Regions from separate parts of the Arthrobacter sp. ERGS1:01 genome, predicted to be linked through region 3. Evidence: riboswitches for the same ligand, from Rfam matches in the RefSeq annotation. Region 3 holds a riboswitch; each other region holds the start of a gene.
What was found. A riboswitch is a leader RNA that binds a small molecule or an ion and turns the genes downstream of it on or off. The one in region 3 is predicted to bind thiamine pyrophosphate.
Positions count from the first base shown of each region.

Region 1: another riboswitch for thiamine pyrophosphate. It lies ahead of AL755_RS12895 (bifunctional hydroxymethylpyrimidine kinase/phosphomethylpyrimidine kinase); the one in region 3 lies ahead of AL755_RS17570 (3-oxoacyl-ACP reductase).
Region 2: another riboswitch for thiamine pyrophosphate. It lies ahead of AL755_RS20680 (ECF transporter S component); the one in region 3 lies ahead of AL755_RS17570 (3-oxoacyl-ACP reductase).

Region 1 is NZ_CP012479.1:1,988,415-1,995,731, forward strand. Features, by position in the region: gene proB (glutamate 5-kinase) at 1-476, opposite strand, end outside; partial or broken gene obgE (GTPase ObgE) at 466-2,072, opposite strand; gene rpmA (50S ribosomal protein L27) at 2,213-2,470, opposite strand; gene rplU (50S ribosomal protein L21) at 2,524-2,832, opposite strand; gene AL755_RS12895 (bifunctional hydroxymethylpyrimidine kinase/phosphomethylpyrimidine kinase) at 3,146-4,726, opposite strand; TPP riboswitch at 4,717-4,815, opposite strand; gene AL755_RS12900 (Rne/Rng family ribonuclease) at 4,926-7,317, opposite strand, start outside.
Region 2 is NZ_CP012479.1:3,692,149-3,699,465, forward strand. Features, by position in the region: gene AL755_RS20660 (carbohydrate ABC transporter permease) at 1-524, opposite strand, end outside; gene AL755_RS20665 (extracellular solute-binding protein) at 614-2,008, opposite strand; gene AL755_RS20670 (energy-coupling factor transporter transmembrane component T family protein) at 2,235-3,032, opposite strand; gene AL755_RS20675 (ABC transporter ATP-binding protein) at 3,029-4,606, opposite strand; gene AL755_RS20680 (ECF transporter S component) at 4,609-5,235, opposite strand; TPP riboswitch at 5,282-5,399, opposite strand; gene AL755_RS22685 (beta-N-acetylglucosaminidase domain-containing protein) at 5,550-7,317, opposite strand, start outside.
Region 3 is NZ_CP012479.1:2,997,841-3,005,157, forward strand. Features, by position in the region: gene bioB (biotin synthase BioB) at 1-4, opposite strand, end outside; gene AL755_RS17560 (TetR/AcrR family transcriptional regulator C-terminal domain-containing protein) at 115-663, shown strand; gene AL755_RS17565 (LLM class flavin-dependent oxidoreductase) at 666-1,973, opposite strand; gene AL755_RS17570 (3-oxoacyl-ACP reductase) at 1,973-2,737, opposite strand; TPP riboswitch at 2,805-2,899, opposite strand; gene AL755_RS17575 (ATP-binding protein) at 2,991-4,292, opposite strand; gene AL755_RS17580 (MFS transporter) at 4,580-5,998, opposite strand; gene AL755_RS17585 (malonic semialdehyde reductase) at 6,119-6,748, shown strand; gene AL755_RS23280 (family 20 glycosylhydrolase) at 7,101-7,317, shown strand, end outside.

The DNA.
Region 1 (7,317 bases), 1.0 Mb from region 3:
TGCGTGGCTACGGTGTCGTTTTCGTTGACGATGGGCACCACGCCCAGGTGCAGCAGCCGTTCCAGCGCCCGGTGGGCGTTGACGTATTGGCGGCGGCGGGTCAGGTCCTCGGCGGTGAGCAGGACCTGGGAGACCGTGACGCCGTGGCCGATGAACGCACTGTTGTAGTGCGCCATCAGCAAGCCCTGGCCCACGCTGGCCGCGGCCTGCTGCGTGGCCAGGTCCTTGGGACGGCGGGCCAGGCCCAGCGGAAGGAGGCCCGCGGCGATGGCGCCGGAGGAGACCAGGATGATCTCCGTGCCCGCCAGGCGGCGCCGCGCGAGCACATCCACCAGCGCCTTGAGGGCGGCCTCGGAGATTCCGCCGGCCACCGAGGTCAGCGACGACGAGCCGACCTTCACCACGATCCTTGCGGCCGAGGCGATCGCCGAGCGTGACTCGGCGACCGTCTGGCCGGCCTCCACGTTAGAGCCCATCGTTGTCCGACGCACCGCCCTCGGCGTCAAGGTCGGCCTCGATGACGGCGTCCTTGACGTGCTTGCGGTTGGTGGACTCGGTCCAGACGCCGGCCTTGCGCTCGGCTTCCAGCTCGGCGCGGGCGGCAGCCTTGGCGTCGCGGCGGTCCTGCTGCTCCTCGCGCTTTTGTGCACGCGTGGGGCGGTCGCCAAGGTCAAGCAGGCGCAGGTCGGTGCCGCGGGGGCGGCCAGGTGCTCGGCGCCGCCCATCATGGTCGGCTCCCAGTCGAAGATCATGCCGTCTTCGCCGCCAATGACCACGGTGTCCCCGGGGGTGGCGCCGGCCTTGAACAGGCCCGTCTCCACGCCGGCCTTGGCCAGGCGGTCAGCGAGGTAGCCGATCGCTTCCTCGTTTTGGAAGTCGGTCTGGCGGACCCAGCGCTCGGGCTTTTCGCCCATGACGCGGAACAGCGGTTCGAGGTTCTTCTCTTCACGGCGGATCGTGAACGGGACCGCATTGACGGCGCGCGGGCGCAGCACCACGGGGGTTGCCTTCACGGGGGCGGCGGCAATCGCGTCGCGGGCGCTCTGGACGATTTCGGCCATCGCGAAGCCCAGCTGGCGCAGGCCCTCGTGGCTGGCGGCGGAGACCTCGAACACGCGGTAGCCGCGGGCCTCGAGGTCGGCACGGACAAATCCGGCCATGTCGCGGCCGTCGGGGGAATCGACCTTGTTCAGGGCGATGAGCTTGGGGCGCTCGTTGAGCGGCACCACGTCGCCGTCGGCGCCGGCGAAGCTCATGTCGACGGCGTAGCGGTCAAGTTCGCTTTCGATCACGGCGAGGTCGGAGATCGGGTCGCGGTCGGCTTCCAGGGTGGCGCAGTCAAGCACGTGCACCAGGGCGGCGCAGCGCTCCACGTGGCGCAGGAAGTGGTGGCCCAGGCCCTTGCCCTCGCTGGCGCCTTCAATGAGGCCCGGGACGTCGGCAATCGTGAAGCGGACGTCGCCGGACTGGACCACGCCCAGGTTCGGGATCAAGGTGGTGAAGGGGTAGTCGGCAATCTTGGGCCGTGCGGCCGACATCGCGGCGATCAGGCTGGATTTTCCGGCGGACGGGAAGCCAACCAGGGCGATGTCGGCGATCGACTTCAACTCAAGGACGACGTCGCGCTCGTCACCTTCGATGCCGAGCAGGGCGAATCCGGGGGCCTTGCGCTTGAGCGAGGACAGTGCTGCGTTGCCGAGCCCGCCCTGGCCGCCGGCCGCGGCAACATATTCGGAGCCTTCGCCGACGAGGTCGGCCAGGACGTTTCCGGCCTTGTCCTTGACGACGGTGCCGTCGGGGACGGTCAAGACCAGCGATTCGCCGATCTTTCCGTCGCGCCAGTCACCCATGCCGGGGCCGCCGTTGGAGGCGTGGCGGTGGGGTGCGTGGTGGTAGTCAAGGAGGGTGGTGGTCTGGGCGCTCACGCGCAGGATGACGTCGCCGCCGTCGCCGCCCTTGCCACCATCGGGTCCGCCGAGGGGCTTGAACTTCTCCCGGTGGACCGAGACGCAGCCATGGCCGCCTGTCCCGCCGGATACGTGCAATACAACCCGGTCAACAAAGCTGGCCAATGAATTCTCCTTGATTAGTACTTGCTGGTGCGCACCAATTCTAGTCCGCGTGGGGTTTGACCCCTAGATGCAAAGCGTGTGCTTGTTAAAAGCCTGTGGAGCGAGCCATGCGGCCCGCTCCACGAGGTTTTACTGAAATATTAGACCGCAGCTGCGACGATGTTCACGACGCGACGTCCACGACGCGCACCGAACTCGACAGCGCCGGCTTCCAGTGCGAACAGCGTGTCGTCGTTTCCGCGACCTACGCCCTCGCCCGGGTGGAAGTGGGTGCCGCGCTGGCGAACGATGATCTCGCCCGCCTTGACAACCTGACCGCCGAAGCGCTTGACGCCCAAGTACTGAGCGTTGGAGTCACGACCGTTGCGAGTGGAACTCGCACCCTTTTTATGTGCCATTTGAAATGCCTACCTTTTGACTTAAGTTTAAGAGGATCTACAGGTTCGCTTGATTAAGCGATCGAGGTGATCTTGACCTTGGACAGTTCCTGACGGTGGCCCTGACGCTTCTTGTAGCCGGTCTTGTTCTTGAACTTCTGGATGACGATCTTCGGTCCACGAAGATCCTCCAACTTCTCAGCCGTAACCTTCACATTAGCCAGGTCCTTCGCGGCGGTGGTGATTGTCTCACCATCGACCAGGAGCAAAGCGGGCAGCTCAAGCGTGCTGCCAACTCCACCGGGGACGCGGTTCATGGTCACGTAGTCTCCGACGGAAACCTTTTCTTGACGGCCGCCTGCGCGGACAATCGCGTACACCACTGGGGAACTCACTTCTCTCGACGTTTATAACAAAGAATTTATGTGCCTCAACGCCGTGGACCTCAATGGAGTTCTACCATGGAGTGGTTGCCCTAAGTGTTGGCGTAAGCACCGAAGATCAAGAATACGCTAACTCTTGCTCCGGCCGCAAATGAGACTGGTTCCGCGCCATCGACCAGGGAGTAAACGAACCGTAATCCGCCTGCCCCGCCCGTTCAACGGAACCGTGCAGAACCACCTTAGCCTGCTTTGTGCCCCCGGGTGTATTCATAAGCCGCGACGCGCCGTGTTTTTCCGCCCCAGGTCCGTGGCGTTAATCACCTACGGCGTGCAGCCGGGGTGCGTCGAAGAAGTCCACCTCGTATTGGGCCGAGTGCGCGAAGGCCGTGCGCATGCGGGCACGTTCTTGTTCCGAGCCTCGGCGGGCCGCGGCGTCGACGATCGAAATGGCCGTTTCGGTGGCCTGGGCAAACGCCTCGTCCGCATAGGTTTCCAGCCAGCTCCCGTAGGGGTGGCCGGCGCTGCGGCTGGTGTAATCGGCGTGCAGCACCCGGCCCACCTCGGCGTACAGCCAGTAGCAGGGCAGCACGGCCGCCACGACTTCGCCATAGCTGCCGGCAAACGCGGCCGCCTGCAGGTGGTCGACATAGTGCTTCGTCACGGGCCCCTGTTCCACCGTGGCGGGGTGCTTGCTGAGCCAGTCCCGGTGCAGGGACAGCTCCACGGCCAGGCAATTTTGCGCCCCACCGGCCCAGAAACGCTGCTCCTCCTCGGTGGGGGCCAGTTCGCTGGCCCGGGCAAGCACCCGCGAATACGCGTTCAGGTACATGGCGTCCTGCGCCAGGTAGTAGGCAAAATGGGCTTCCGGAAGCGTGCCGTCGGCCAGGTCCTTGATGAAGTCAAGGTCAAGGATGGCGGCCATTGGGCCGGCCGCGTCCGCCCAGAGTTCGCGGCCAAAGGCGCCCGCCGCGGGCGGCACCGACTCCCACAGCTCATGGAAGTGGTTGACGGGCCCGTGCCCGTGCCCCACGACCAGCTCGGCGGAAGTCTCCAGCGCCCGCGTGAGCCATTGCTTGACGCGTTCCACGGTGAGCACCCAATCTCCCGTGGTGACCTGCACCGTGGCCAGGGCTGCCGACAGGGTGCAGCCGGTGCCATGCGTGTTGGGCGTGTCGACGCGGCCGGAGCTGAAGTGGGCCATGGCGCCGTCGGGGCCGATCAGGGCGTCCGGGCATTCGGGCCCGGCCAGGTGCCCGCCCTTGACCAGCACGTGGATGTCGGCGGAGGCGGCCAGCACCTTGCCCTGCTGCAGGGCCGCCTCCCAATTGCCGGCCTCCGGCTCACCGAGCAGCGCCGCCAGCTCGGGCAGGTTGGGGGTCACCAGGTGGGCCTGGGCCAGCAGGCCGCGCAGGCCCTCCAGGGTGCCCTCCCCGGCAAGGGAATCGCCGCTCGTGGCAACCATGACGGGGTCAAGGACGACGACGGCGGGCCGGGTTTCCGCCAACCACTCCCCCACGGTTGCAATCACCTCGGCAGTGCCAAGCATGCCAATCTTGACGGCGTCGAGGGTGATGTCCGCGGACAGGGCATCAAGCTGGCGGCCCAGGAACTCGGCCGGCGGCACGTGCACGTCCGCCACACCGCGGGTGTTTTGTGCCGTCAACGCCGTGATCGCGGCCATGGCGTAACCGCCGTGGGCGGAAATCGCCTTGATGTCCGCCTGGATGCCGGCCCCTCCGGAGGGATCGGAACCGGCGATGCTCAGCACGCGCGGGTGTCGCACCACGGTGCCGGGCACCCCGGAAGCGGGTGACGCCGTCGCGGGCCGTGCAGTATTAGGCCGTGCAGTATTAGGCAATGCAATGACAGGCACAGTTGAGGTGTTGTGATTCATCCGGACATCCCTTCGCCGGTGCTAACCGGACAGGTTCAACGGGTCTTTTCTCAGCCGGCCCTGATAGTCCGGCACCCCGTGTCTTTTTCCAGCCTAGTTCCGTTGCCCGCCCTTAACGAAAACTGACCCGCAACAGTGGCCGGAATTTCAACGAAACTTGAAATTCCAACCACTGTTGCGGGTCAGCTAAGGGTGCGGGCTAAAGCTCGGACGCCGGGACGCCGACACCCAACATGATGATCGGCTCCGCCGCCTTCTTTTGGGCCACTGCGGGCGCCGGGCGTTCCACGGCGGCGCTGCTGTGCGCCGGGGATCCGTGGGCGTGCGCGACGGCGTCGGACGTTTCAACGCTCGTCTCCGCACCGCCCTGGGCGCTGCGGGCACTGCGGTTGCGGCGTCCGCGGCGTGACCGCGAGCGGTTCCCGCCGGCGGCATCGTGCTCCGCTGCCGCATCGTGCGGGCCGGAGAGCTGGTCGAGTGCCTCGGCAAGTCCGGCAAGTGCGGCGGCCGGGTCGGCGAGGTGGTCGGCGTCGTCCTGGTGGTGTCCGCGCGGCAGCTCCACGGCTTCCCCGCCCAGGGTCAGCGTCGCGGTGTCACCCAGGCTCGTGGGCAGGGTGTTCACCGGCACGGCCTCGTGGTGCTCGTGGTGGTCCTCGTGGTGCGCTGCAGCGGCCGCGGCGGCAATGTTGGCCAACGCAGCCCGGGCGGCAGTGGCCTTCTGGGCCTTCTCCGCCTCGGTGGCGTCGTCATGGACGGGCGCCTGGACCTCGACGGCATCCGTCGCCTCGGCGTCGCCCTGCTGGTTGCGGTTGCGGTTGCGCTTGCGTTCGCTGCGGGTGGAGCGGTTGGCCGTGCGTTCGCTCTCGCGGTGATCGTTACGCACCGGCTGCGGGTGGTGCTGCTCGGCGGCAACGGTGTGCACGCGGCGGTGCTCCACGGGAATCTCATGGGTGACCATGCCGCGGCCGGCACAGGTTTCACACTGCTCGCCGAAGACTTCCAGCAGGCCGGTACCCATGCGCTTGCGCGTCATCTGCACCAGGCCAAGGCTGGTGACCTCGGCGACCTGGTGCTTGGTCCGGTCGCGGCCCAGGCATTCCACCAGGCGGCGGAGCACCAGGTCGCGGTTGGATTCAAGGACCATGTCGATGAAGTCGATGACGATGATGCCGCCAATGTCGCGCAGGCGCAGCTGGCGGACCACTTCCTCGGCGGCTTCGAGGTTGTTCTTGGTGACGGTTTCCTCGAGGTTGCCGCCGGAGCCGGTGAACTTGCCCGTGTTGACGTCCACCACGGTCATGGCTTCGGTGCGGTCGATCACCAGGGAGCCGCCGGAGGGCAGGAACACCTTGCGCTCGAGGGCCTTGGAGATTTGCTCGTCGATGCGGTGGGCACCGAAGATGTCCTCGGGCTTGGTCCACTTCTCCAAGCGGTCCAGCAGGTCCGGGGCAACATAGGTCACGTAGGCCTCGATGGTGTCCCAGGCTTCCTCGCCGGAGACGATCAGCTTGGTGAAGTCCTCGTTGAAGACGTCACGGACCACCTTGATGGTGAGGTCGGGCTCGGCGTAGAGCATCTCCGGGGCCAGCGTCTTGTTGGAGGAGGCACGGTTGTTGATGCCTTCCCACTGGGCGCGCAGGCGGTTGATGTCGTTGGTCAGCTCTTCCTCGCTGGCACCCTCGGCGGCGGTGCGCACAATGACGCCCGCGTTCTCGGGCAGGTGGTCCTTCAGGACGCGCTTGAGGCGGTTGCGCTCCACATCGGGGAGCTTGCGGGAGATGCCCGTCATGGAACCGCCCGGCACGTACACCAGGTAGCGGCCCGGCAGGGAGATCTGGCTGGTCAGGCGGGCGCCCTTGTGGCCCACAGGATCCTTGGAGACCTGCACCAGCACCGAATCGCCGGACTTGAGCGCGTTCTCGATGCGGCGCGGCTGGCCGTTGAGGTTGGCGGCGTCCCAGTCAACTTCGCCCGCGTACAACACGGCGTTGCGGCCGCGTCCAATGTCAACGAAGGCCGCTTCCATGCTGGGGAGCACGTTCTGGACCTTGCCCAGGTAGACGTTGCCGATCAGGGAGTCCTGCTGGGTCTTGGAGACAAAGTGCTCGGCAAGGATGCCGTCCTCCAGGACACCGATCTGGATGCGGTCATCGTTTTGGCGCACCACCATGACCCGGTCCACGGATTCGCGGCGGGCCAGGAATTCGGCCTCGGTGATGACCGTGCGGCGGCGGCCGGAGTCGCGGGAGTCGCGGCGGCGCTGCTTCTTCGCCTCCAGGCGGGTCGAGCCGCGCAGGCTCGTGACCCTGTTGGACGCGCTCGACGACGATTCCACCGGCGTGCGCGGAGCCCGCACCTTGGTGACGGTGTTGGGCGGGTCCTCGTCCGTGCCACCCGTCAGTTCAAGGTCCTGCTCGCCGCGGCGGCGACGACGACGGCGACGGGATGTGACGCCGTCGGCCTCACCGTCCTCGGCCGAGGCGTCATCGTCGGAGGATTCCTCGGAAGCTTCGGCGGCCTTGTTGCGGCGGTTGCGGTTGCGTCCGCGGCGCGGGCGGGAATCGGCGTCCTCGTGGTCCTCGGCGTCGTCC
Region 2 (7,317 bases), 690 kb from region 3:
GGGATGGAGCTGAGTCCGCCGATGATCAGCAGGAACGTGAAGCCGAAGTTTTGCCACACGTAGACCAGGATGATCACCACCATGGCGCCGGCCTGCGAGGTCAGCCACGGCACGGCCGGGATGCCGATCAGGCCGATGACCTTGTTGACCAGGCCGAAGTTCTGGTTGAACAGGTAGCTCATGATGATCGAGACGCTGGAGGCCGACAGCACCAGGGGGAAGAAGAATGCCGACCGGAAGAAGGTGCGCAGCCAGGACGGCATCCTTGACTGGATCAGCACGGCCAACCCGATCGAGACGGCCAGTTGCAAGGACACCGCGACGACGACGAAGCCGAGGGTGTTCAGGAACGCCGTCCTGATGGTGGGATCCTGGCTGATCGAGACGAAGTTGTCCACGCCTACGAACTGGGGCGGGCTGATGATGTCCCAGCGGAAGAACGCCAGCGTCAGGGACGCAAGGATCGGGATGAGCGTGAAGACGGCAAGGCCGATCACGGTGGGCGCCAGGAACAGTGCGGCCATCCGCCTGTGCCCCTTGTCCCTGCCCGGCACGCGCTGCGTGGCATGTGCCAGGGCGGGCACCGTGGTGTCCTTGATGGTGGTGGCGGTCATTAGTTCCTCCTCAGGGCCAGCTCAAGGTCCCGCTGCAGCGTGGACATGGCGGGGCGGATGTTGGCGGCGGAGCCTGTCACGGCACCCAGGACGTTCTTGATGAGCGCGCTTTCGACGGCGGCCTGTTGCGGCGGTGCCGGAATGGGGCCGGAGGTGGGGAACTTGTCGAGCGTGTCGTAGAAGACCTGCCAGTGCGCCGGCCCCCTGCCCGAGTACAGCGCCTCGTTGACCATGGAGCGCCGGGCCGGCGTCGTGGTCGGCTTGGGCATGGCAAGTTCCATGGCCTCCTTGGTGGCGCAGAACTTGATCCATTCCCAGGCCTCGTCCTTGCGGGTGGAGGTCTTCATGATGGCGTAGCCCTCGGTGCCGAACTGGTGGCGTTGGGTGCGCCACTTCGGGAAGAACTGCACGTCGAAGGCGTCCTCCTTCATGCCGGCCTCGTTGAGCCCCTCCACCCAGTAGCCGCCGGCCGGGGTGGTGCCGATCAGGCCGGAGGCGAACTGTGCCACGAGCTCGTTGCCGCCGCCCTGCGCCGGGCTGGTGCCCAGTCCCTCGGCGACCAGGTTGCGCAGGAAGTCGAAGCTCTCGGCCACCTTGGGGTCCTCGGCGTTGGGTTCCAGCCATTGGTAGCCGCCCGAGCGCATGCCGCGGCTGGGGTCCTTGGCGTAGAAGGAGTCCCAGAGCCAGCTGCCGCCGGTGCTGCGCGTCTCCTTCAGGAAGCTGGTGTCATTGACGTACAGCCACGGCACCACGCCGCCAAAGAGGCGGTTGGTCCAGTAGTACGGCACGAATTGCTTGCCGCTGGTCCGCTTCATGGCGGTCAGCGAATTGTAGAAGTCGTCGTGCGTCCAGTTGTCCGACGGCCGGGCCAGGCCCGCCTTGGCGAAGGCTGAAGTGTTCAGGTACATATTGGCGCTGTTGAAATCCAACGGCAGTTGGAACAGGCTGCCCTGGTACATGAACGCCTCCACGAGCGACGGGTGGACGTCATCGAAGAAGTCCTGCAGATCGGCCCGGTCCCGCTTCACATAGCCGTCCAGGGGCTCCGCCAGGCGGTCCGCGAACAGCTGCGCGCCTTCCGTGGCCACCAACACCACGTCGGGGGACGTTCCGGCGGCGACCATGGTGAGGATCTTGGCGAAGAAGTCACCCCAGTCGGCCCCTTGGATGGCCTGGATGCGCACCTTGATGCCGGGGTTGGCGGCACTGAACGCCTGGACCAGCTTGGTCCGGCTGGCGGCGTCCTGGGCGTTGCCGAGGATGGCCACGTTCAGGGCGTCAGTACCCCTCCCGGGAATGTCCGCCCCTGTCAGCCGTGGCCAGCTGGCCGCGACGGCGCCTACTGCACCCACGCCGAGCAAACCCAGCATGGCCCGCCTTGATACGTCATTCATGTTGCCTCCTCGCAACTTCCTAACTCGTGTTAGGAAGCATGACAGACGCACCTAACACGTGTCAAGCATGATGCAGCTCACACGGTGGAATCGGCCGCTGGGGAGACCCATCCCCCGCTGTTGAGGGCCCAGATAATCCGCCCAAAGACGTTGAGAGCCCAGATAATCCTGGGGATTATCTGGGCTCTCAACGTCTTTGGGGGTGAGGTGTCCCTTCAGCAGGAGGTCAGCCCAGCACGGGGTTCCAACTGCCCAGTGCGACGGCGGCACCCACCGCAGCCGCGGCGATCACCACTCCCCCGGCCACGACGGCAAGGTCCCGGGGCGCGAACGTCGATTCCCGGGCCCAGGTACGCGGACCGGCGCCAAAGCCCTTGGCCTCCATGGTGACGGCCAGCCGGGAAGCCCGGCGGATGGCCTGGACCAGCAGTGCCATGGACTGGCCCAGCGAGGCCTTTAGGCCGCTGAGGAAACCCGGCTCGCCACCCACGCCGCGGGCGCGCCGGGCCATGCCCAGGGTCTGCCATTCGGCCACGAGCAACCCCACCAGGCGCATGGCGGCCAGCGCCCCGAGCACGAAGCGATGTGGAAGGCGCAGCTTTTGCGCCAATGCGTCGGCCAGGTCGGTGGGGTCCGTGCTGGCCAGCACCATGATGCCGGGCAGCGCAATCGCCAGGCCTCGCAGGGTGATCGCAATACCCGCCGCCACGGAACCGCTGGTAAATGTCACCGGACCCAGGGCCAGCAGCATTTCGCCCGTCTTCGGAGCCAGCAGCGCCGTCCCGTAACCGCCAACGATCGCCGCGAACAAGATGGGCCAGCCGCGGCGCAGGAGCGTCCGCACGCCCAGTCCTGCCAGCGGCAGCAGCAGGCATTCAAGCACCAGCGCCACGGTGGCCGAGACCCAGTCGACGCTGACGAGCAGCACGACTGTCACGGCAATCCCGGCACCCAGTTTGGCGAGCGGGTTTGCCCCGGCAAGCCAGGCGGTGGACCGTGGGGCGGCCATGACGTCGACGCTCATCGCTGCACCGCCTTGGCGTGCCGGGTCCCCGCAACGGGGCCCTCAACCAGGAGCTCGGAGGGATCCGCCCCGTCGGCGGCGTCGCCGAGCACCAGCCGATCGCCGCCCAAGACGCGGGTGAAGAGCTCGTCGTGGGTCACGGAGACCACGGCCGTGCCGGCGTCGAGCAGCTCGGTCAGCAGCGACGCGAGCTCGGCCCAGGTGTTGGCGTCCTGGCCAAAGGTAGGTTCGTCCAGGACCAGCACCTGCGGGCTTGCGGCCAGCACGGTGGCCACGGAGAGCCGGCGTTTTTCCCCGCCGGAGAGCGTGAATGGATTTGCGTCGGCCACGTGTTCCAACCGCAGCCGGGCCAGCAGATCATCCACCCCGTCGCCGCCACGGCCCAGCAGCCTCGGCGAGAACAGCAGTTCGTCGCGCACGCTGCCGGTGACAAATTGGTGTTCAGGCTCCTGGAATACGGTGCCGATCCGCTCAATCAGCTCCCGGCCCCGCCACTTCAGCGGCGAGCCACCGGCGCCGCGCGCCAGCAGTTCCGTTGCCGCCAGGTGGCCGCCCGCGGCGGGCAGCAAACCCGCCAGGGTCAGGGCCAGCGTGGACTTGCCGGCACCGTTGGGGCCCGTCACGCTCAGCGCCCGGCCGGCCGAAATCCGCACCGACGGGACGATTGCGGCGGGCGCGGCGGGGTGCCGCCGCCGGCTTTTGAGCCGTGAGACGGCGAGGTCCGAGGCCTCCAGCAGGAGCTGCGGACCGGCGTCGGACTTCTGTTGGGGCGCACGGGGGCGCGTGGCCGGCACGTGGCCGGGCACCCACACGCCGGCCGCGGCCAGCATGCCCGCGGCCTGGGCCAGGACGGTTTCGGGCGGGCCGTCCAGCAGCACGCCGCCCGGTTCTCCCGCGGCGGCCGGGGCCAGGACCACGATCCTGTCCACCACGTCCAGCCAGACGGCGACCCGGTGCTCCACGACGACCAGGGTTGCCCCCGTCGCATCGAGGCTGCGGCGGACCGCGTCGCGGACCTCCACCACACCGGCCGGGTCAAGGTTGGCCGTGGGTTCATCGAGCAGCAGCAGTCCGGGCTCCATGGCCAGCATGCCGGCCAGGCCCAGGCGCTGCTTTTGTCCGCCGGACAGGGCCGAACTGGGGTGGTCGAAGGGCAGTTTCAGCCCCACGGCGTCCAGCGCGGCCGGCACGCGGCGCCAAATTTCCTCCCGCGGCACGGCGAGGTTTTCGGCGCCGAAGGCGACGTCGTCGCCCACGCGGGAAAGCACCACCTGGGCGTCGGGGTCCTGCTGCATGAGCCCGGCACGGCCCCGTGACTCGGGCACGGGCCGGCCGTCGATGAGCAGGCTGCCGAACTCGTCGGCCTCCTCGTCGGCACCCAGCACCCCGGCCAGGGCGTGCAGAAGCGTTGACTTCCCGGCGCCCGAGGGGCCCAGCAGGAGCACGCGTTCGCCCGGGGCGATGTCCAGGTCAAGGTCGTGGATGGCCTTGTTGGCGCGGCCGGAGTGCTGCCAGCCCCACCCCCTGGCCGTGATCCGTGCCGGAACTGCCCCGCGATGGTTCGCGGCTGGCACGCTTACATCACCGGTTCGGTGGCGGCGCCGCGGGAGGGCAGGTTGGCCAGGGCTCCGGTGCGGGACAGTCCGCGGACGGCCAGCCAGGACAGTAGCCCGGCGATGACGGCGCCGGAGATGGCGGCCAGCACCACGTAGACGGCCTTCCAGCCGAACGCCCACTCCACGTTGTAGACGAGGGAGTCGTTCAGGCCCATGGCCACGCCGGCCAGTGCGCCGGCGAACAGGGCCACCGGCAGCGAGAACTTGCGGTAGCGGAACAGCGCGAACGCTGCTTCCGCCCCGATGCCCTGGACCAGCCCGGACAGCAGTACGGTGAAGCCGAAGTGGGTGCCCAGCAGGCTTTCGACGACGGCCGCGACCAGTTCGCAATACAGGGCTGCGCCGGGTTTGCGGATCACCAGGCCGCCGATGACGCCGGCAATGAGCCAGCCGCCGCCGTACAGCCCGCCGAGGGGCGGGAAGGCGACCGTGACGGCGGCGATGACGCCGTAGCCGGCGGACCACAGCCAGAAGATGACGCCGACGGCGACGGCCAGTACCGACGCCACCACGATGTCCACCACGCGCCAGGTGCTGGTGGGTGTTGCTTTGGGGTTTGCGGGCGCGCCCGCGAATGACTTGCTCATGTGTCCTCCTTTGCAGGAGGGGCGGCCGCGGCGGTATTTCCGCGCAGCCGAAGAGAACTCGACTCCCTTCGCCGGTACTAGCCGGAGCAGGTTCGAGGGTCTGCGGCGAACCGCACTCTCAGCGCCGGTACCCAAGGCGGGTAGACGCTCCCCTGTCGTGTTGAATTGCGGCTTCAGTCTACAGCGAAGCCCCCTGCGGGGTGAATGGGCGTGGTCACAAACGCCCAACGGGAGCCCACCATGACAGGTGGACTCCCGTTGGGTACGCCCCGGACGCGGTCAGCGCCGGGCCGTTTTTGCCAGTACCGGCGCGCCTAGTGCTGGCGTGCCGAGCGGCGCCGGACCAGCAGCAGGCCGCCCAGCATCAGCAGCAGGGCGATGCCGCCGGCCGCACCCAGGCTGAAGCCGGTGCTGGCCAGGTTTCCACCGGCGGCAGGTGCCGTCGTGGTTGCCGCGGCGCTTGCCGGCGCCATGGAGGAGGCAGCGGCCGACGTCGTTGAGCTAGCCGAGGCCGTCGGGGCGGCGGACCCGCTCGGATCCATCGTCGCCGTTGCCGTCTTGCTCGGATCCGTCGTTGCCGTGGCCAAGCCAGTCGGGTCAGTGGTCGGCGTCGCCGTCTCGGAGGGATCCGTCGTCGGGTCGGTCGTCGGCGTCGCCGTGGGACCCGTGGTCGGGTCGGTCGTCGGCGTCGCCGTCTCGGTCGGTTCCGGTGCGGCGCCAATCAGCCGATCACTGCCCACCACGCCGGTGGTGCGCAGGCCCAGCTCGTAGATCACGGGCTTCTCAACGGCAGCCCGGGCCAGTGCCGGGGCCGCAGCTGCGGAAAACAGGATCCGCGCACCCGTGATTGAGTCCTGGGTCAGTGCCGCCTCCTGGAAGCTGAGCGAGGGGTCCAGCGTGCCCAGGGTGGTCCAGCCGTCGCCGGTCTGGACCTGGAGTTCGCCGGCGGCGTGGCCCACCACGACGATCGACTTGATGGCCTGGGCGCTCGGCAGCGTACGGGTCAGGTTTGAATCGGCAACGGGTGCCGTGGCCGCCTCGAATGCGGTGGAGATGTCGGCGTCGAAGGCGCTGGCCGGGCCGGTGCCGTTGGCGCCCGCGAGGTCGCTGCTCAGGTCGGTGATGACCGGGAACACCTGGAACTCGCGGACCTTGACCCACTGGCCGCCGGAGTTGACGGCCGCGGCCACCATGCGCACGTAGCGGGCCTGTACGGGGGTGGCGAAGCTTTGCTCGATGCGCGGCTTGGTGTCGAAGGTGCCGGCGGCAGTCCAGGCGGTGCCGTCCTCCGAGTACTCCACGCGGGCGTGGTAGATCATGTCGCCGGTGGTGGTGTCCGAATCCGACTGCTGGATCAGGACCTTGCCCACCGTCTTCACGGAGCCCAGGTCCACCGTGACGGAGGAGCCCACGGCCGGCGGGGCGCTTGACCACCAGAGGCTGGCGGGGTCGCCGTCGGTCATCTTGTTGGCCGTATTGTTCGAGTAGGTGCCCAGCGAGGAGCTGGCCGTGGCCGCGTACTTGCCGGCGGCGGGCGCTGCCGTGACGTTCAACCAGGTGTTGTAGCGTGCCTGGGCGGCGTCAATGAACGTCTGGAAGACGCCGTCGCCCACGGACGGGACGATGACGTTCTGGGCAATGCCGCCGTTTCCGTCAAGGTCGGGAACGGTGGCGGCCAGCGCCTGTGCCTTGGCGTCGCCGGCGGCCAGGACGGCGTCCGTGGCGACGGAGCCGTGGCCGGCCTTGATGCCCGTGAGCATGGTGATCTGCTTGTCCATGGCGTCGGCCCAGTGTGCGGCGGCGTCGATCCACGGCTTGGCGTCGTCGTAGAAACCCTTCATGGACATGGCGGACAGCGTTGCCGGGAGCGCCTTGATGACGGCCAGCCGGTCGGTCAGCGGCTTCATTCCGGCCGTGTTGCCGGCGTCGTACGCGGTCCAGAAGGCGGCGATGTCGGCGCTGAGGGCCGGTGCCGTCTGGGAGGTGGGGCGGTACGGCTTCCAGCTCTGGTTCAGGTCGACGAACACCTCAAGAGCGTTGCGCACGGCGGCGTCGGGGCCCGCAAGTTCGCTGATGATGGAG
Region 3 (7,317 bases):
ACACTGTTCAAGTGTGTGAGGCGGCGGCCCCGCTGTCAATCGGGGCACCCCGGCATGGGGGAAGATAAAGGGGCGCCGCAGGGGCGCTAGGACTTTGCCGAAGGGGAGCTGGCCATGGCGCTGACACGCGAACAGATCGTCGACGCCGCCCTGGGAATCCTGCGCGAATACGGGCTCGCTGACCTCTCCATGCGCCGCCTGGCCCGGGACCTGGACGTCCAGGTCGGCGCCCTCTACTGGCACATCAAGAACAAGCAGGACCTGCTGACGGTGCTGGCCGGGCGGATTCTGGCACCCGTGGGCGAGGCGGCCACGCTGCGCGAACTGGCCGTGTCGATCCGCACCGCCCTCTTGGCCGTCCGCGACGGCGCCGAGGTGGTGGCCCTGGCCCATGTGCTGGCGCCGGCGGGGCCTTCCGCCCTGCTGCGTGTACGGGGCCTGTTGGACGCGCAGGGCCTGACGGACCAGGAGGGGCGGTGGGCCGCCGACGCGGTGGTCAACTACATTTTGGGCGCCGTCACGCAGGAGCAGACCCGCGCCGGTTTCACCCGGGCGGGCCTGCTGGACGCCATGGACTCCGACACCGATGCGGCGTTCGGTTACGGCCTGGAGCTGTTCCTCGCCGGGCTGGCCGGCGAGGGCAGCGGCCCCCGCACGGCCTGAGACTAGGCCGCGGTGCGCTGGGCCAGGTGTCCGCGCAGGGTGGTGGCCGTGTACTCCGTGCGGAACAATCCGCGCCGCTGCAGTTGCGGCACCACCAGCGTCACGAAGTCCTCCAGAGATTCGGGCAGCAGCGGCGGCATCAGGTTGAAACCGTCCGCACCGCCCTCCTCAAACCATTGCTGCATTTGACCGGCCACCTCGGCCGGGGTGCCCACCATGGTGGCGTGGCCGCCGCCGGCCGCCAGCCGGCCCAGGAGTTGGCGCACCGTTGGCTGCTCGGTCTCGATGATCCGCAGGATCGTGGCGTAGCGGCCCGCCGGCCCCGTGAAGTCCGACGCCGGCACCAGGGCCGGCACGGGAGCGTCAAGCTCCCAGCCGCTGCAGTCGCGTTGGACGAACCGGCCCAGTTGGGCCAACGAGGTCTCCACCGGCAGGGCGGCGTCCACGGCGGCTTGCTTGGCCAGCGCCTCCTCCCGGGTGGCGGCAACATAGGTGACCAGACCGGGCATGATGGCGACGGCGTCGGGATCCCGCCCGGCCTCGGCGATGCGGCGCTTGACGTCGGCGTAGTACGCCTGGGCGCTGGGCAGGTCATAGGCCACCGCATACACGCCCTCGGCATAGCTGGCGGCGAGTGCGCGGCCGGGCTCGGAAGCTCCGGCCTGGAACAGCACGGGCCGGCCCTGCGGCGAGCGCGGCACGTTCAACGGCCCGTCAACACTGAAATGCGCACCTTGGTGGAGCACGGGGCGCACCAGGGACGGATCCGCGTAACGCCCGGCCCGGTCCCGCAGCAGGGCGTCGCCGTCCCAGGAGTCCCACAGACCCTGTGCAACGTCAATGAATTCGGCGGCCCGGGCGTAGCGCTCCTCGTGCGGCGGCATGGCGGGCATCCCGTGGTTGCGGGCCTCGGCGTCGAACATGGACGTCACCACGTTCACGCCCATGCGACCGCCGCTGATGTGGTCCAGCGACGCCAGCATGCGGGCGGCGTGGAACGGCTCATAGAACGTGGAGGACACCGTGCTGACCAGCCCGATCCGATCGGTGGCCCGGGCAATGGCCGCCAGCATGGTCAGGGGTTCCAGGTGCCACAGCGGACCACTTGCCGGATCGCCGGCGGACTGGCCGTCGGCGAAGAAGACCGCGTCGAAGAGCCCGCGTTCGGCCACTTGGGCCAGCCGTTCGTAGAAGCGGATGTCGCCCAGCTCCGCAATCGGCGAGTCGGGCAGCCGCCAGGCCGCTCCGTGGTGGCCGCAGCCGTGCAGGAAAACGTTCAGGTGCAGTTGCCGGGCGGACGTGCCGGGCATCAGTTCATCACCAGTCCGCCGTCGACCATGAGGTTCTGGCCGGTCACCGACCGGGCCCACGGCGAGGCGAAGAACAGCACGGCGTCGGCGAGCTCGGCCGGCGTCGTGACCCGGCGCAGCGGCGTGGCTGCGGCAATGTAGTCGAACACCTCATCGGGGGTTGCGGCGCTCGCGTCGGTGGTGCGCAGCAGGCCGCTGGAGACCATGTTGACGCTGATGTTTTCCGGGCCGAGGTCCGCGGCCAGCGTGCGGGTCAGGGACAGCAGCGCCGCCTTTGCCGCCGTGTAGTCGTGGTACGGCACCACGGGGTTGTGGAACAGGTTGGTGCCGATGTTCACGACCCGGCCAAAGCCGTGCGCTTTCATGCCGGGCAGGGCCGCCTGCGTGGTGTTCAAGGCACCGCGGACGCTGCCGGAGAACTGGGCGTCAAAGTCGGCCCAGGCGATCCCGGCGGCGGTGGCGCGGGCGTCGCCGTTGAAGGAATACGCGGCCAGGGCGTTGTTCACGACGGTCGTGACGGGGGCGCCAAAGTGCTGCTCCGCCGCCGCGAACATGGCCGCCACCTCCTCCGGGCTGGTGACGTCACCCTGCACGGCCAGCGCCCGGTCCGGCCCGGCCTCGGTGGCCAGTTCCCGGGCACCGTCGGCGCTGCTGCGGTAGTTGAGCACCACCTTGGAGCCGGCACCCAAAAACGCCCGGGCGATGTGGGTGCCCAGGCCGCGGCCGGCACCCGTGACGAGCACTGTTTGTTCTGAAAACTGCATGGTACTCCACCTTGAAATAAGGCGAAAAGATGGGCACGGCGATGCTGCGCCGCGAAAGGCGGGCGCACAAAAACCGGCGGGACATCCCTTCGCTAGTGCTAACTAGATCAGGTTCAACGGGTGTGATTCTCAGCCCCGCAAGGGGCACCCCGTGTCACTGCCAGCGAGTCTAGCCGAAGCCCGCCGCCGCGCCGTTGCTGCGTTCAGCTTGTTACGTCCGGCTTGGTGCGTTCAGCTAACTATGTCCGGCTCGCTACGTCCGGGCCAGGGCGTCGATGTCCTCGAGGAAGTCCGCGGCCACGGCCTCGCTGACGGTGGCCCGGGTGTCGGCAATGGTCTCCAGGTAGTCGGCGGTGACCGGACCGCGCGGGTCGGTGAGAGGCCCGCCCACCCCGGCATCGACGTCGTACACGGCCTTTTCCAGGGCACGCTGGGAGGCGCTGCGTGCGGCAAACTCGATATCCGCCGGGGAGAAGCCGCTGCTGGCTGCGACCAGGCCGGCCACATCCACGTGTTCGAGCACGGTGTCCGGGATGAAGCGGCACCACATGGCGGTGCGGGCCTCGGCGTCGGGCAGGCCGATGGGGATGACGTAGTCGAAACGGCCGTGGCGCAGGAACGCCGAATCCAGTGAGCGGATGAAGTTCGTGGCGCACACCAGCAAGCGCCCGGGCTGGTCCCGGAAGGCCGGGATGATCTTCAGCAGCTCGTTGGTCACGCCCTGCATGGGCGAGGGCGGCTCCCCGGAGCGCTGCGAGGCGATCTCCTCCACCTCATCGATGAACACCACGGCGTGCTCCAGCTCGGCAATGTCCAGGAAGGTTTGGCGCAGCGCACCGGCCAGGCCGCCGGGCTCCCCCGCCAGCCGGGACGGAAAGACCTCCACGAACGGCCATTCCAGCCGGGACGCGATGGCCTTGGCGAAGGTGGTCTTGCCGGTGCCGGGCGGGCCGAACAGCACGACGGCGCGCGGCGGCACCACGCCGAACTCCTCGGCGAGCTCGGACTCGGCCAGCGGCAGCACGAGCCGGCGTTCCAGCAGTTCCTTCTCCGCCGTCATTCCGGCCACCCGGTGCCACAAGTCCCGCGGCAGCAGCCGGCCGCCCAGCTCTTCCAGGGCGCCCAGTTCGGCCCGCTGGACCGGGATGCGCCGCTCAAAGTAGCGCAGGTTCTTCTTCACCACGAAGCCGCGGTTGGAAAACGCCTCCACCCGGTTCTCGGTGTCCGGCATCAGGGCGGAGAGCTTGTTCAGCCCGTGCGCGGCCATGCGGTTTTCGACGGCGGCCAGCAGCGACGTGCCGATCCCCCGGCCGCGGAACTCGGGCAGCGTGGACAGGAACACGATCCAGCCCTGGTCGTGGGCGGCCCGGCCGACGGCGGCACCCACGATCTGTTCGCCCTGGACGGCCACCACGGCGTGGTCCTTCTCGCAGGAGGCCAGCACCTCGGACAGGTCATAGACGGGTTCCACCCCGCTGGCGCGCAGGGATTGCCACAGGGACAGGATCCCCTCCACGTCCTGCGAGTGAAAATCCCGGATCTTCCACGATGTCATTGCCCAGCGCTCCTTTGCGTTGCCGTGCTAGGCATCATGGCACGGCCCGCCCGCGTGGGTCGAGGGGTGTCCACGGGCGGCCGTTCCCTTATGCGCACGGGTGGCCCGGGGCGCTGCGCATATGCCAAGGCGTCCGCACTTATGCGCCGAACCCCCGGCGGGTCCGGCGCACGCACCACACGGGCGCCAGACCCAGTTCGGGTTTGGCGCATAAGGTGGACGGCCCGTGAAACTCTGCATCGAACTCACGGCGAATCGGTCGCATAAAGGAAAGTGGCCACGCCCGGTTACCGGGCCTGCACCGCTTCGCCGGCCGTGCGGTGCATGAGCAGTGCCTCCACCACCGGATAGAGCATGAGCACCCCGAGCACGGCGAAGGTCCACTGGTAGGCGGTCACCGGCGTCGTGCCCTGGACCGGGGCCAGCAATGTCTCGGCGGCGCGGAGGATCAAGGCGCCAACGGCCACGCCCAGCCCGGTGGCGATCTGCGCGATTGTGGACGAGAGCGTGTTGGCGCCGGACATCCGGGCCCTCGGCACGTCGGCGAACTGCAGCGTGTTGTAGGCGCTGAAGCCGATGGAGCGCAGCACGCCGCTGGCAAACAGGACGGCGGCAATGACGGGCAGCGGCGTGGCGGGCTGCAACAGGGCGCACGCCCCGAGCACCAGCGCGCCGCCGCCGGCGCTCAGCAGCACGATTGCACGGAAGCCGAACTGCCGGATCAGCGGCGTCGTGGCGGGCTTGATGAGCACGTTGCCGGCAAAGACGGCCATGGTCATCAGCCCGGCTTCAAATGCGCTCCAGCCAAAACCGAGCATGAACATCAGCGGCAGCAGGAACGGCACGGCGTTGATGACGAGCCGGTACAGGGCGCCGCCGCCGTTGCCGATCCGGAACGTGGCAATGCGCAGCGCCCGCAGGTCCAGCAGCGGGTGGCGGGAGTGCCGGAACCACCACAGCGCCCCGCCGCCACTCGCCACCGACACACCAAGGAACAGCACGACGGCGACCCAGGGCGTGGGTGCCGCGCCAATCTGTTCGAGGCCGATCACCAGCGAGGCAAGGGCCACGCCACACAACACAAAGCCCGTCCAGTCCGGCGGCGGCACCTTGTGCGCGCGGATGTCCGGCACCACGCGCAGGGCCGTCACGAAGGCGATGATGCCGAGCGGCACGTTGATAAGGAAGATCCAGTGCCAGCTCGCATAGGTGGTCAGCAGGCCGCCCAGCGCCGGTGCGATGACGGGGGCCACGAGTGCCGGCCAGGTCAGGAACGCGATGGCGTCCAGGAACTCCTTCCTGTCGGCATCCCGGAGCACCACCAGCCGGCCCACCGGCACCATCATGGCCGCGCCCATGCCCTGGAGCATGCGGGCGCCGCACAGGAACGCCAGGTTGGGGCTCAGCGCACACAGCAACGACGCAAGGGTGAAGACCGCAATGGCGGCCGTGAACACGCGGCGCGCACCGTACCTTTCGGCCAGCCAGCCGCTGATGGGGATGCCCACTGCAAGGGTGATAAGGTAGGCCGTCATGGCCAGGTTGATATCCACGGGCCGGACGTGCAAATCGGCGGCCATGCCGGCCGCGGCGGTGGAGATGATGGTGCCGTCCAGGATCTCCATGAAGTAGGTGCCGGCCACCAAAAGGGCCAGGGCGCGGCTGAAGGAGGAGGCACGGGCCGGCGTCGAACTTGAATTTCCCACCGCCCAAGCCTAGCGAGCACACGGCTGCGTGACACAACTCACGGCCGGGATGGAAACAAAACGTCGCCCGCCGGCGCTGAACCACTACGAAAGCAAATTCTTCGAAGAAAGTGTGAAAGCATGAGCGTCGACATCGCCACCGAAATCAACCTGCAGGACGAACTCATCTTGGATGCGGATGCTGCGGCGGCGTTGTTCCTGGATGCGCGTACGGCCAACAGCTGGGCCGACGACGAGATCTCGGACGAGACGCTGCAGGCCGTGTACGCGCTGACCAAGATGGGCCCGACCGCCTTCAATATGCAGCCGCTGCGCATCAGCTGGATCCGTTCGGCCGAGGCCCGCGAGCGCCTGGTGGCCCACATGGGCGACGGCAACAAGGCCAAGACGCTGACCGCCCCGGTGGTTGCGCTGCTCAGCTACAACAAGGACTGGCACGAACTCCTGCCCACCACGGCACCGCACATGGCCGGCATGATTCCCATGTTCGAGGAGAACGTCGCCGTCCGCCACGCGATGGCCGCGAACAACGCCCACCTGCAGGCCGGCTACTTCGTGATGGCAGCCCGTGCGGCAGGCCTGGCCGCCGGCCCGATGACCGGTTTCGACATGGAAGGCATGGACGCCGAGTTCAACGCCGACTCCACCCACCAGGTGTTCATGGTGGTCAACCTGGGCAAGCCCAACGGCGTCGTGGACCGCGACCGCCTGGCCCGCCTCGAGTTCGATGTGGCCACCGAGACCCTCTAGAGAATTTATTTCGCCAAATAAGTCCCGGCGAAAAATAAACTTTCAGCACTAAAGCGCCGCCCTCCGCACAATGTCGGAGGGTGGTGCTTTTTTGCTGTTATGGCTCCCATGGCCGCCGGAATATAGCATATTCACCCTCGGCGAAGCTGGCTGATTTTCAGGAATTCACCGGCCACCCGTACCAAAGAAGCCCTGAAATTCGGGGCTCAAAGCCCGTCAAACCGCGCCAGTGCGCGTCAATCACCCTTTCCAATCCCATGTGTGATCGATAACATCGAAGTCGTGTGATTTATGTCTCCCGATTCGAAAAAAGGATGAACACGTGCACTCCATGTGGAAAAAGACTTTGGCGATGGCGGTGGTTGCCCCGGCCATGTTGCTGACCATGACGGCGGCACCCGTCGTCGCGGCGCCCGGCGACCCCGTCAGCAAGAACGTGGCCCTGGCCAGCGCCGGCGCCACCGTGACCGCCTCGGGCAATGAGCAGGTTGGCGTCCACCAGATGGGCGACGCGATCGACGGCGACGCCACCTCGCGCTGGTCCTCGAACACCTCGGACACCGCGTCAC